DNA from 2 places in the Peribacillus sp. NPDC097295 genome. Region 2 is predicted to be linked to the other one. Evidence: riboswitches for the same ligand, from Rfam matches in the RefSeq annotation. Region 2 holds a riboswitch; the other holds the start of a gene.

Region 1 (7,284 bases), on a different contig from region 2:
ACAGGACAGATTCTTAAGAAAGACTAGTACTTTATCAAATAAAGTTTCGTCCCTTTTACATAATAAAATTCACCTTTTTTTGCATCAATTTTGACTGACCGATAATTAATGCTATCATCCATTGTCTTTATCTTTTTTAATTTCTTCCCTTTTAGATCATATAGATTATACGTGTAATTTTCACCAACCCAAGTACCAGCGACCATCCTTTTTTTCTTAACATCCACGTCTTGAATGTCAACATACACGTTTAGCGTTTGTACATTACCCGTCGCATATTCTATGAAATATCGTGCCCCGCTTGAGTAGTCTTGCACGGATAATCCATTATTGGAAACTGAATAATTACGGCCATCACAACCACTATTGCCATACAACTTTGCTTTTAGTTTAGTAAGTTTCTTATTCTTCTTTCCATTAAGGTCCATTTTATATAGAGCATTATTATCAATATAATAAATAGATGTTCCATTCACCCAGAAATCATCGACACCTTTCTTGAGTGTCTGTTTCTTCTTCCCGTCCAGCGTTGCTTTCACCATTGTATAGTTACCCAGTGCCTCATTTACTACTTTGGCATAGTATATGTGTTTACCGGAAATGGAAAATGTATCAATGGTATTACTACTCACCTTATCGGATGTAATTTTACTTTGTTGCCCTTTACTGTTTCGTTTATAAATTTCTAATATATCCGCGCCACCGCCGCCGCAACCACCATAGTACGCAGCAGAAAATGAAAATTTCGCTAGATAGAGGTCTTTTCCGACACTTTGCACTTCTTGAATAGGTAAGGTATTCAAACTCCAAGGATCATCATTCTTTTTTGCTAAACGGCCCTTCACAAAAAATACATTCATATCCTCTATCTTCATTGGAGGATTCGTTGCTTCTTTAATCGTATACAGTTTTTCTTTTAAAACAATTTTACTTTTACCGTTCGGTACTCCCTGATAAACACCAGCTGAAACGTTATCAGTTCCACTTACCGGAAAGTATGTAGAATTCGACGCTGCCAATGTAGCAGTAGGTGTAACAAAGGAAATAACAATCAACGCACTAATAACAAACATGACCAATCTTTTCATTTAGTTCTTCCTCTTTCCTTTTTACAGAATTTAATAGTTCATCCTCACTATATCAGGTTTTAGGCATATTGACTCATCAATCTAAGGTAGCTTCTTGCTTTATCGGTCTGATTGGGCTTTTTATCGGTCAAAATGCGGAATATATCGGTCAATTTCCCAACTATATCGGTCAAACAAAAAAAGCTATGCACGAAGCATAACTTTTTTCTCTATTAAACATCTTCTTCCGCCTTAACGTCTAAAGGTACCCGCTTATCCATTTTCAATAAGTAGTAGCAGGCTACAACACTCACTAGGAACACAACCCCTACAATCAAGGAAATACGTGTACTTGGGTTAAACCACATCCCGACCAATACCAGCAGTAAGAATGCAATCGTCGCATAGTTGCTGTAAGGGGCAAAAGGCATTTTGAAGGGATGGTTTTGCATTTCATCAGCCCGTACCTTCCTGAACCTAAGCTCACTAATAAGAATCACGAACCATGGAATCATCCCGGGCAACACACTGGCACTGTACACATACAGGAAGATTTCCGGCGGAGCCAGGTAGTTCAGGACAACGCCAATCGCTAACCCTAATAGGACAGCGATCGTACAATATGCCGGCACTCCGCTTTTCGATACTTTGGCGAAGATTTTTGGGGCTTGTCCGTTCAATGCAAGGGTATAAAGCATGCGCCCTGCACTGAAAATTCCACTATTACATCCTGACATCGCCGCTGTGATCACGACAAAATTGATAATTCCTGCTGCTGCCGTAATACCGACTTTAGCAAAGGTTGAAACGAACGGGCTTCCAAGTTCATCCAGTTGATTCCATGGAAATACCGTGACGATGACAAATATGGCACCAATATAGAAGATTAATATCCGCCAAATGATCGTTTGGATCGCTTTTGTGATGGTCCTTTTCGGATCCTTCGCTTCACCTGCAGTGATCCCGATAAGTTCAACGCCTTGGTAAGAAGCCACGACTAGGGAAAGGGCAAAGAAGAAACCTTTCCATCCCCCTGTGAAGAATCCGCCGTTAGCCCATAGATTGGACAGGCCAATCGCATCTCCACCATTTCCAATTCCGAAAAAGATAAGACCTAAGCCGGCAATGATCATCAAGATGATCGTGACGATCTTGATCAAGGCAAACCAAAACTCAAATTCACCGAAAGATTTGACAGAAATGAGGTTGGCCGCCCCAAGGATGACCATGGCCACAACTCCTGGTATCCAAGCAGGCAATTCAGGGAACCAATAATTCATATACAACCCAACGGCAATGATTTCCGACATGCCGACCAACACCCATAGGAACCAGTTGCTCCAAGCAGTTATAAACCCTGCTAATGGATGAATATAATCGCTCGCAAATGTTGCAAATGAACCAGTAGTAGGCTCTAAATACAGCATTTCCCCCATCGAACGCATGATGAAAAAGATAAAAATGCCGGCAATAGCATACGCCAGCATGACGGAAGGACCGGTCCATTTAATTGTGCTGGCAGACCCCATAAACAACCCAACACCAATTGTACCGCCCAAAGCAATCATCTGAATATGACGTGCCTCCAGCCCTCTCGTTAATTCTTTATTTGACATAGGTAACTCCTCCAGATGTATAAGCTTGTAGTGATTATTCTCTTACCGATTTTTTAAATATTAGTAAACTAGTAGAATTACAATAACTCTTAGTACTATACCCCACTACATAATTTCTTATCTTATAATAATAAATATTCTGTCAAAGTACAAATGTATTTTTAGGAAAAACAGTACACCCATTTAATTAAGGAAAGCAGACATGCTTGGTGTAAGCTTCAATTCTTTAGAACGTAGCATCATCTCAATTTCCTCATCAGCTTGTTCTCTTACCATCGGTTCTGGTTCATTTATCATTTCACTTACAATATATCCCTTTGACCTCAACCTAAATCAGTGATAGAATTCCATTATTATTTTAAAAGAACAATAAATGTATACCTGAAAGGAAGTTCAACTTCCACAGGAGACCATTTATCGACAACCGCATACTAAGCAAGCGATGAATGCTATGGATCACACTATAGCAGGAGCAGCTTCTGGAGAGACTGTACAAACGTGCAGCGCCGAAGGATTCACAATCTCAGGCAAAAGGACAGAAGAGTAACGAATATTTGTTATTCTTTAACCTTTCGAGATTGGTAGCTTCCAATCTCTTTTTTTATTGTCTTTTTTTCAATCATCATCAAAAAACGAAGGAAATCGCTACTCAACTGTACGGATTCATTGCCCGTGATCGATTGGAATCAACGGACTATGTACTTCACATCTTAAAAATTTAACAACGGGGGCGCAGAAATTGGCTAAACAAGAATTGAAAAGGGATTTGAAAAATCGGCATGTACAGCTCATCGCTATAGGTGGAACCATTGGCACCGGGTTATTTTTGGGATCCGGAAAAGCCATACAGTTGGCGGGTCCATCCATTATCTTTTCCTATTTACTAATCGGGATTTCCTTATTTTTCGTCATGAGGGCTTTAGGCGAATTACTATTGTCCAATGCAGGGTATACATCATTCACCGAATTCGCAACTGAATATATCGGTCCTTGGGCTGGATATGTGACCGGCTGGACCTATTGGTTCTGTTGGATCATGACGGCCATGGCCGATATCATTGCTGTCGGTGTCTACATGCAGTATTGGTTCGATATTCCGCAATGGATTCCAGCACTTTCCTGCTTGGTAATCCTATTGGGATTGAACCTGTTGACCGTAAAGCTATTTGGGGAATTGGAATTCTGGTTCTCCCTCATTAAAGTCATCACGATCGTCGCCTTGATCATTGTCGGAATCGTCCTACTCGTCATAGGTTTCCAAACCGAGACTGGTACCGTCTCCCTCAATAATCTTTGGAGTCATGGGGGCATGTTCCCGAACGGCGTATCCGGCTTCTTGCTTTCCTTACAGTTGGTCGTCTTCTCCTTTGTCGGAGTCGAGTTAATCGGAGTGACAGCAGCCGAAACAGCGAATCCGAAAAAGAACATTCCGTCGGCCATCAATAAAATCCCCTTCCGGATTTTGCTTTTCTATGTTGGCGCAATCGTCGTCATCCTTTGCGTCAATCCATGGACACAGCTGGATGCGGCGAGCAGTCCTTTCGTCGAAGTCTTTGCCTTGATCGGGATTCCGATTGCCGCAGGAATTATCAACTTCGTCGTGTTGACGTCAGCCGCTTCAGCCGGTAATAGCGGATTGTTTTCAACAAGCCGCATGCTTTACGCGTTAAGCAACAATAACGAAGCTCCTGCTCCACTTAAAAAATTAAATAAACATGCTGTTCCAAGTAACGCATTGGTTACATCCACCATCGTCGTTTCAATCGGTGCATTGCTAAGCAAAGTCATACCGGAACAAGCCTTCACCATCGTGACGACAATCAGCGCCATCTGCTTCATTTGGGTATGGAGTATCATCTTGATATCCCATATCAGGTATACGAAAAAACGACCGGACTTGAGGGCTAAGTCCACTTTCAGGGCTCCCTTAACGCCTTTCATCAATTATGTGATTTTAGGATTGTTTGCCTTCATCTTAATCGTCATGCTATTTGCTGAAGCGACCCGGTCCTCATTATTGCTGACACCGATTTGGTTCCTTCTTTTAGTTGTCCTATATAACTTTAGAAAAAATAAAAGCTGATTCTATTGAACAAGGAAGGGATCTCCCTTCCTTGTCTCAATTTTCACTTCCATTAAATGAAAGTTTTTAATGAAGCATGTAAAAAAATATGCTGCCATACTATTAAATTTTCTATACTTATAGTGTAATGTACTAGATATGAATAGTGGATGAGATTTAGAACGGAGGGGTTTGCTTCATGAAGAAATTATATATCCTTACTCTAGTTCCTTTTATCGGAATATTGGGGTTTCTTCCTTTTGTTAATAAAATAGAACCATATGTATTGGGTATGCCTTTTTATATGTTCTGGATGGCGATGTGGGTTGTGCTTACTTCGGTCACTTTGGCTATCATGTATAAACTGGACCCTAGAAATCGGGAAGGTGAAGAAGAATGAACATCGCTCTTATCATCATTTTAGCATTTTTACTTTTATCGATTTTCCTCGGGATACGCTCGACAAAAGGAAAAGACATGAACCTGGAACAATGGACAGTTGGCGGCCGTGGTTTTGGTAGCATCTTCGTCTTTCTATTGATGGCAGGGGAAATTTATACAACCTTCTCCTTTCTTGGAGGGAGCGGCTGGGCTTATGGAAAGGGTGCACCCGCTTTATACGTCTTGATCTACATCACCTTGTCTTATGTCCTATCCTATTGGCTCCTTCCGGCAATCTGGAAATACGCCAAGGACAACCGACTCATGTCACAATCCGATTTTTTCGCAAGTAAATACAGAAGTCCAGCCTTAGGGATACTTGCTGCTCTGGTCGGTGTGGTATCGATGATTCCAGTCATCGTTGTACAGCTCAAAGGCTTAGGAATCATTGTTTCAGAAGCTTCATACGGTGCCATTTCCATGTCAACCGCTGTTTGGCTTGGAGCAATCAGCCTGACCATATATGTGATGATTTCAGGCATTCGAGGTTCAGCCTGGACAGCCGTCATCAAGGACATCATGATGATTGTCATCATCGCGTTCCTGGGCATCTACCTTCCAATCCATTACTTTGGCAATCTTCAAACGATGTTCGAAACCATCAATAGCGCCAAACCTGGTTTTCTAACATTGCCTGATCAAGGTCTTAGCGTTTCATGGTTCATTTCGACCGTGATTTTGCTTGTATTCGGATTTTACATGTGGCCACAAGTATTCAGTTCCGTCTATACGGCGAAGAGCGGAAAAACATTCCGTAAAAATGCCATTATCAGTCCGCTGTATACGCTCATGTTACTATTTGTCTTTTTCGTAGGATTTGCCGCCATCTTGAAAGTTCCTGGACTAGAAGGCGCGGATGCGGATCTTTCCTTATTGCGCCTTGCGATACAAACCTTTGATCCGTGGTTTATCGGGGTCATCGGGGCAGCCGGAATGTTGACCGCATTAGTACCGGGGTCGATGTTGTTGATGAGCGTCTCTACGCTCCTTGCCAAAAACGTCTATCAGGAACTTCAACCAAGCACTTCCGACCGGAATGTGGTACGTTTGGCCAAGTTACTCGTTCCCGTTATCGCGCTCATTTCCGTCTACTTCACTTTAAACGGAGGAGAAACGATGTCAGCCCTGATACTGATGGGATACAGTTTCATTACGCAGCTATTTCCGTCCCTGCTATTTAGCCTGAAAAAGAAGAACTCGATCAATAAATATGGCGCCATCGCCGGTATCATCAGTGGTCTTGCCATCGTCATCACTATCACGATCAGCCAATCGACAATCGGCACCCTGTTCCCGTCCCTGCCACAAGTGGCAAAGGATCTGAATGTCGGAATCATTGCCTTGGCCGTTAATTTTATCGTGACGATCCTTGTCAGTCTCGCATGCAGGAAACTGACCGTTAGAAATATAGAACCCGCAACGGTTAAAGAGATATAAAAAGCAATCGGTTCTCAGTCAATAGACTAAGAACCGATTGCTTTTTTTGTCTTTAATGGGCTTAGGCTTCTTTTACCGAAGAACGAACCCTTCCGGTAAGGTAGCTTTCATCAAGATGGCCGTTTCCTTAAGTCTGTCCTTATTGTAGGAAGAATGCTTGAGCAAATCTTCATCCAAGTAGGCTGGGTGAGTCATGACCTCTACACTTTTACCATCATTAATCCGCTCATTAAGGGTTTGAAAGTAATCGATGGCCGCCTTTTCTCCATAAAAATCGTCAAGGAATGTATCGGTCACCGTCTCGATGTCCTGAAAATGAGATCCCGCTTTTCGGACTGGTAGCCGGTAATGGGCAGATAGCTTTTTTACGACCGGCCAAAAAGCTGGGATCGCATGGACATGATGATGACTGTCAAAGTGAGTTGGAACCATTCCTAAGGCTAGGAATTTTTCAATCTGGGCAGACCATTCTCTTTCAAGTTCTTCCAATGAAATGTCGTCTGGGTTCCCTTGTATCTCCGCTTGTTTCTTAAAATTCCCGTCTCCGTCCACAAGGCTGGGCACATCACGTAGCAACGGTCGCCCCCATGTCAGAACGAGATGAATGCCAACCTTTAGCGTGCGATGATCCTTGGCAATTCTGATGGCATGCTCGGTCGCT
Region 2 (7,284 bases):
GACCGGATCCCGGTCCTCCGCCTCCATGAGGGCCAGTGAATGTTTTATGGAGATTTAAATGAACTACGTCAAATCCCATATCTCCTGGTCTGACTTTGGATAGAACGGCATTCAGGTTAGCTCCATCATAATATAATTTTCCACCAGCCTCATGAACAAGCTGTGCCATTTCAAGAATATTCTCTTCGAATAAGCCTAACGTATTCGGATTTGTCAACATTAACGCTGCCGTATCCGGTCCCAAGACTCGCTTCAAGTCTTCAAGGTCCACGAGCCCGAATTCATTGGATTTCACGGTTATTGTTTCCAGCCCGGCAACCGTGGCCGATGCCGGATTCGTTCCATGAGCCGAGTCGGGAACGATGACTTTCGTCCGATTAAAATCCCCATTCGCTTCATGGAAAGCCCTTATCATCATTAGACCCGTCCATTCACCATGGGCACCCGCAGCGGGTTGTAAAGTCACTTGGTCCATTCCGGTAATTTCAATTAAATGTTCCTGCAGATCGAATAATAACCCAAGAGCACCTTGAACGGTCGATGGATCTTGGTAGGGATGGATATGGGAAAAACCATTAAACCGTGCTACATTTTCATTAATTTTCGGATTATACTTCATCGTGCAGGAACCGAGCGGATAGAACCCAGAGTCCACACCATGATTCCGCTTTGATAGAGCGGTATAATGACGCATGATATCCAGCTCTGAAACTTCCGGGAGCTCAGCTTCTTCTTCACGTATATAATCGGCCGGAATGATTTCCTCAAGTGGAACGCTCGCTACATCCATTTCCGGAAGGCTATATCCGATTCGACCGGATGTACTGATTTCAAAAATGAGTGATTGGTCTTGGTTATTCATAGTTGATCCCCCAGTTCCTGCGCAAATTCATCGATTTCTTCTTTTGTTCTAAGTTCTGTAACCGCCACTAACATATGATTTAGCAACTCTGGATAAGCCGATCCTAAATCAAAGCCGCCAATCATTCCTTTTTCAAAGAGGTTTTTATTGACATCTTTGAAAGGAAGGGAAAGCTTAATGACAAATTCATTAAAGGAGGGTCCTTCAAATACAACTTCTATTCCTTGTTCCTGTAGCGCTTTTTTTGCATAATGGGCTTTTTGAATATTTTGTACGGCCATTTCTTTGACGCCCTTTTTCCCTAGTGCCGTCATCGCTACAGAGGCTGCTAATGCATTCAATGCCTGATTGGAACATATATTGGATGTCGCCTTGTCACGACGTATATGTTGCTCACGTGCTTGAAGCGTCAGTACAAATCCCCGTTTTCCATCTTCATCCACCGTCTGTCCGACTAGACGGCCCGGGACTTTACGAAGCAATTTCTTCGTGACCGCAAAATATCCGCAATGAGGCCCACCAAAAGCGGCCGGAATGCCGAATGGCTGGGCATCACCTGTCACGATATCAGCACCGAGTTTGCCTGGTGGGGTCAAAGCACCAAGTGCAAGTGGATTGCTGGACACGATGAACATGGACTTTACATTATGTATGAGCTCTTCCATCTCCTTCAACGGTTCGATGCGGCCGAAGAAGTTCGGGTACTGTATAATCACTCCTGCAATATCATCCATAGCCAGATCCTTTAAAGCAGCCAAGTCCGTGACACCATTTGTATGAGGGATCTCGATGACCTCAACACGTTGACCTTTGGCATATGTTTTCACTACTTCTCTTGATTCTGGATGTACCGTCGCTGATATGAGAATTTTTTTCCGGCGTGTTTGACCGGCGGCAAGCATGGCTGCTTCAGCTAATGCTGTTCCGCCGTCATACATCGAGGAGTTGGCAACATCCATTCCCGTCAATTCACTGATCATCGTTTGATATTCAAAAATGGCCTGAAGCTCCCCTTGAGAAATTTCCGGCTGATAAGGGGTATAGGCCGTATAAAATTCCGAACGGGATAGGACGTGATCGACAATGACAGGTGAATAATGGTCATACACACCCGCCCCAAGGAAGGATGCATAGTTTTTAAGATCCGCATTTCGGGATGCTAGTTTCGATAATTCTTTCATTAAAGCTGGTTCCGATTTGGCTGGTTTTATGTCATATTCACCTTGAAAGCGAACATTTTCCGGTATATCACTGAAAAGGTCATCTACAGCATTGACTCCTATAACTTCCAACATCTCCTGTTTATCCTGCTCTGTCATCGGTAAGTAACGATGTTTCATCTTATGGACCATTCCCTTCTACTTTCCTCTTTTTTTATAAAAAGGCGTTTGGATAATAATAGCTTTCACTCTTTTTGAACGTATTTCGACTTCGACTTCGGTGCCAAGATCTGAATGATTCTTATCGATAAGCACCAATCCTACATTTTTTTTCAATGTTGGCGACTGAGTCCCTGTCGTCACTTCCCCAATGACTTTGTCCCCGCTGTATACTTTATAGCCATGCCGTGGTATGCCACGTTCGATCATCTCGAGTCCGACAAGCTTACGTGTTGCCCCTTTATCCTTTTGTTCAAGAAGCACAGATTTCCCAAAAAAGTCTGATTCCTTCTCCGTTTTAACAGCAAAGCCAATACCGGCTTCAATAGGAGTGATATCCGGTGAAAGTTCCTGCCCATATAACGGTAGTTTTGCTTCAAACCGGAGGGTATCACGGGCCCCCAATCCAATCGGTTGTATTCCTTCTTCTTTACCAGCTTCCAAAATTGCTCTCCAAAGGGCAGGACCATCTTCACTCCGGCAGTATATCTCGAACCCATCTTCACCCGTATATCCTGTACGTGAAACCATCGTGGATATATTATGAATATGGACGTCTTCTTTAAATTTAAAAAAGCCAATCGTGCTCAAATCAGTTTGGTCGGTAATCTTCTGCAATACTTTCTCCGCTTGAGGACCTTGCAGAGCGAGTTGCGCATAATCGTTTGAAACATCATGAATCTTGACACCATCCATACCATTAGCCTGAAGCCAATTAAAGTCTTTTTCGATATTGGCTGCATTGACCACGAGCAGATAGTCGTCTTCCGCTTTTTGATAGACGATAAGATCGTCAACCGTCCCTCCATTTTCATAACACATGGCCGTGTATAATGCTCCCCCCTGTTTCAGCTTGGATACATCATTTGTCAGCATCTTTTGTAAAAAGACAAGGCTCTCAGTACCTTTCACCTCAATCTCTCCCATATGCGATACATCGAATAAGCCCGCTTTTGTGCGTACAGCCTCGTGTTCATCTTTAATGCCCGAAAACTGCACAGGAAGCTCCCAACCACCAAAATCTATCGTTTTCCCACCGTTTTCACTATAAACCTCGAATAATGGCGTTCTTTTCAAAGTGCTCAAAAAATGACCTCCCTCTATTTTTTTGTTGTTTCCCTTTATCACTAAATGTTTTCCTTAGAATCCATTAATCATGGAAAAGGACACAAAAAAGGACAGAGAAAGCCAAATTGGCTTTTTCTCTGTCCTGAAACCTGAAAGTTTACCTATATAATAGGTTTTCCCCTTTGGTGGCCATCATTAAGTAGTTTGGCGCTCTCCAGAGTCGCGTCCGATAAGAGTTCATTTGCCTGAGAGATTCACTGCTAAGCTTGCTCCTTCGGCGCTACATCTATAGATATGTAGTCTCTCCCCTTACCATCACCCGCTTATTATTGTAAATGATTGAAAGAATTAGCGATTCCCACACTGACCGTTTTCAACTATCTAGAAAGTAATGCAATATCTGTGCTTTGTTAATCTTGGGATAAAGCATGTGCAGAATGCTAATACTATGCATACTAAGATTTATAAACTCATTCTTATATTTCAATACTATTGCAATTTTCTAAATATATTTACATCCTACCTTAAGATACTTTTCTCTGCAATAACTTTCGTAGAGAAAAATTCATTACTTTATAAAAAACATCGATCCAACTACAAATAAGAAAATTACGTGTAAGAAGGAGTAAGTACCAATGAAAATTAATATATCCTTCAGTTCTGATTGGAATGATGAATTGCTTCAAAAGATGGAAAATGACGGACCCTGGGGAAATTGGGATCTTTACAAATTGGCGGTCCAAATGGAAGAGAACCTGATCATTCCTGATTTCGAAGGTCTACAAGCCCCCAAACATCTTCCACAACTCACGCCGCTTCCCCATCAATTAGAAGCTGCGCGACAGGTGGTTGAAGATATGAACGGCAAAGCCATTTTGGCTGATGAAGTCGGTCTCGGTAAGACGATTGAAGCAGGATTGATTTTAAAAGAATATATGATTCGCGGTCTTGTCAAGAAAGTTTTGATCCTTGTGCCCGCATCACTTGTCACCCAATGGGCTTTCGAATTGAATACCAAATTTCATATTCCCGCGGTCGTGCAAAGGAAAAGTTATGTGTGGGAATCATGTGATATCGTTATTTCGTCCATCGATACAGCTAAACGAGCCCCCCATCGGGATATCATTTCCAATCTAGAATATGACTTTATCATTATTGATGAAGCTCATAAACTTAAAAATAATAAAACGAAGAATTATGAATTCGTTCAGAACCTGAAAAAGAAATTTTGTTTATTACTGACTGCAACACCGATTCAAAATAAAGTCGAAGAAATCTTTAACCTCGTTTCTTTATTAAAACCTGGACACTTAGGGAATGCCACACTCTTTTCTGAGAAATATAAAGGGAAAGGTCGGAACATTCTAGAAGATGAGCATTTAAAGGATCTTGTCAATACGGTCATGATAAGGAATCGCCGTGCCGATACAGGGATAGAATGGACAAAACGGAATGTCGAAACGATCATCATTGAATTTTCACCGACAGAGCAAGCCTTGTACGATGCCGTAACTAAGTTTAAACCGATGTCAGAAGGTACGAAGGGAAGCGCCTTTTCGTCACTCACCCTCCAAAGGGAAGCATGCAGTAGCAGAGAAGCAGTTTATTATACATTGAAAAACATGAAGGAAAAATATAAAGAACCGACCGCTGACTTTGAAGCAAAGTTAGATGGACTTTTTGAGAAAGTGAATCTAACCGAACAAAATTCAAAGGCAGAGAAAGCTTTGGAACTTATAAAAAAAATTGATGACAAGGTAATCATTTTCACCGAATACCGGGCTACCCAACTTTATCTTCAATGGTATTTACAGAAACACGGCATTTCTTCCGTACCCTTCCGCGGTGGATTTAAGCGTGGGAAAAAAGATTGGATGAAGGAACTCTTTCAAAAGAAAACCCAAGTATTAATTGCCACCGAGGCTGGTGGGGAAGGAATCAACTTGCAATTCTGCCACCATTTGATCAATTTCGATCTACCTTGGAATCCAATGAGGTTAGAACAAAGGATTGGACGGATTCATCGGCTAGGCCAAGAGGAAGACGTCATGATCTATAACTTTGCAACGAAGAATACTGTGGAAGAACATATATTGAAATTGCTGTATGAGAAAATCCATTTGTTTGAAAAGGTGATCGGAGAATTGGATGACATCTTAACAAAATTGGATATTAACAATATCGAGGAATATTTAATTGATGTTGTCGGGGAATCCAAAACGGAAGGCGAAATGAAAATAAAAATGGATAATTTAACTTCCATGATTCAGTTCGCACAAGATATGAAGGATGGTGAAATTCATGCAGCAACAGGAAATTCATGATTTTTTATTAACTTACTTTCAAGCCAATGACTGTGTTGTGCTTGAAGACACCTCAGCCTATCTCACAGTTCAGTTAACGGTTGAAATGGATAAGGAACTGATGAACAGACCTTTTTATTGGCACTATCTCGAAAAAACCGGCGGGATACCAAATCCTGGCCAACTCACTTTCATCACGCACCCCGAACTGGCACCACCTGATATGAAAGGGGAAAGAATTCACTTTGGGTCGCCACGGCTTCATCAAATTATCCAATCAACCAAAAGACTGGCAGGTTTCATTAGGCTTTTTGAGGATAGACCTCCCTTAAAGACCGGGCAAAGTCCATTGTTCCCGTGGCTAACCCAAAATGTAAAGATATCTTATCAATGTGACAGAAAAAAGGATACCTTCATGTCTATAGGGCTTAATTTAATTTCAGGGGAGATCATGGAAGGATTTCACGAACGTTTATTGCCGGTCAAAGTCACTCCTAAAATACCGGATTACTCATTTACGCTTTCGCCTTTGATCATGCCAAAAAGCGGTTTGTCCAGGCTCGATACATATATTCGTAAAAGCTTTGAGAATGATGACCATACCTGGGCAGAAGAGGCCATGGTACGTTGGCAGACCGACCTTGATTTATTGGAACATTTCTACAAGGATATGGAGGAGAAAAGTGAAAGTTATTTTACTGAAAAACAGGCATTGCAGGCCCAATATGAACCAAACATTCAGATTTCCATCATCAATGGCGGTTTGTTTTATTTATCCGACCGAACTTTAGCATAACCTTCTCCTAAGCAAATCAAAAAGAAAGCAGATGTCCGAACGGAAGCTCAAGACATCTGCTTTCTCTTTTTGATTTTTTTAATAAACATGGATAATGCAAAAGGAACAATGCCAAACCAGTGTGAGACAGTAGGCTCTTTATCCTCTTTCCGGTGACGGCGCTTTTCTTTTCTTTCCCTCTTCGATAAATTGAAATACTGTACAATTTGCTGTGTAATATATTTGATATAAGCATTTGTCGACATATACAATCACCCATGACTAAGTATGTCCGATATATGCCTCTTTTATTCCAACCAAGCAGAAGAACGGTTAGTCCTTGAGTTTTTCTATCCATTCTATTACTCTACCTATTTTTTTATCATATAGAATGATGATTCGGCCTGTCCGATTATTCTTAGACAAAGATGAAAACTCGATATAGGCATATCGCACATCTTGTTTCGTTAATTTATAATGCACGTCACCATTTGGATACGAAATGTCCCCCTGAATGCTTTTAGGTATCTCACCGTCCCATTCGGCTGTCACCTCATTAACGGCTAGATGCACTAAGTGATCGGAAATTAATGTTTCTTCAACTTCTTTATAAAATTTTTTATCAATGACAAATTGATCAATCATCAAGATCGTGAACATAATAAATACACTAGCTATAATCATAACCATCGGGAATACGACTCCTTTTTGATTATCCATCAGCCGCCATCTCATTCTTGAGGAAAGGATGAAATTTCCGAAAAAAGGTCTTACCTGATTTATCTGTTATATGGATTTCAATGACATTGTCAACCTTTTCCACCTCCACATTTGATATGTTCTGCAGAATGACCTCATGACCCCCGCCATTAACACGCCTCCTAAGCTTGTCATTAT

What was found. Region 2 has a riboswitch for glycine ahead of gcvT (glycine cleavage system aminomethyltransferase GcvT). Riboswitches for the same ligand answer to the same signal wherever they lie in the genome.
Region 1: linked by a shared signal. The riboswitch ahead of ACIQXN_RS11235 (amino acid permease) and the one ahead of gcvT (glycine cleavage system aminomethyltransferase GcvT) in region 2 are both predicted to bind glycine.

What each region holds. Positions count from the first base shown of each region.
Region 1 covers NZ_JBIWCW010000005.1:93,412-100,695, forward strand. The annotation lists gene ACIQXN_RS11220 (TolB-like translocation protein) at 24-1,088, opposite strand; gene ACIQXN_RS11225 (hypothetical protein) at 1,157-1,288, shown strand; gene ACIQXN_RS11230 (amino acid permease) at 1,301-2,683, opposite strand; glycine riboswitch at 3,153-3,232, shown strand; gene ACIQXN_RS11235 (amino acid permease) at 3,423-4,766, shown strand; gene ACIQXN_RS11240 (DUF3311 domain-containing protein) at 4,945-5,145, shown strand; gene ACIQXN_RS11245 (sodium:solute symporter family protein) at 5,142-6,623, shown strand; gene chbG (chitin disaccharide deacetylase) at 6,696-7,284, opposite strand, start outside.
Region 2 covers NZ_JBIWCW010000004.1:321,142-328,425, forward strand. The annotation lists gene gcvPB (aminomethyl-transferring glycine dehydrogenase subunit GcvPB) at 1-862, opposite strand, end outside; gene gcvPA (aminomethyl-transferring glycine dehydrogenase subunit GcvPA) at 859-2,202, opposite strand; gene gcvT (glycine cleavage system aminomethyltransferase GcvT) at 2,221-3,327, opposite strand; glycine riboswitch at 3,445-3,529, opposite strand; glycine riboswitch at 3,533-3,628, opposite strand; gene ACIQXN_RS10200 (DEAD/DEAH box helicase) at 3,945-5,633, shown strand; gene ACIQXN_RS10205 (YqhG family protein) at 5,611-6,408, shown strand; gene ACIQXN_RS10210 (YqzE family protein) at 6,456-6,653, opposite strand; gene comGG (competence type IV pilus minor pilin ComGG) at 6,721-7,107, opposite strand; gene comGF (competence type IV pilus minor pilin ComGF) at 7,100-7,284, opposite strand, start outside.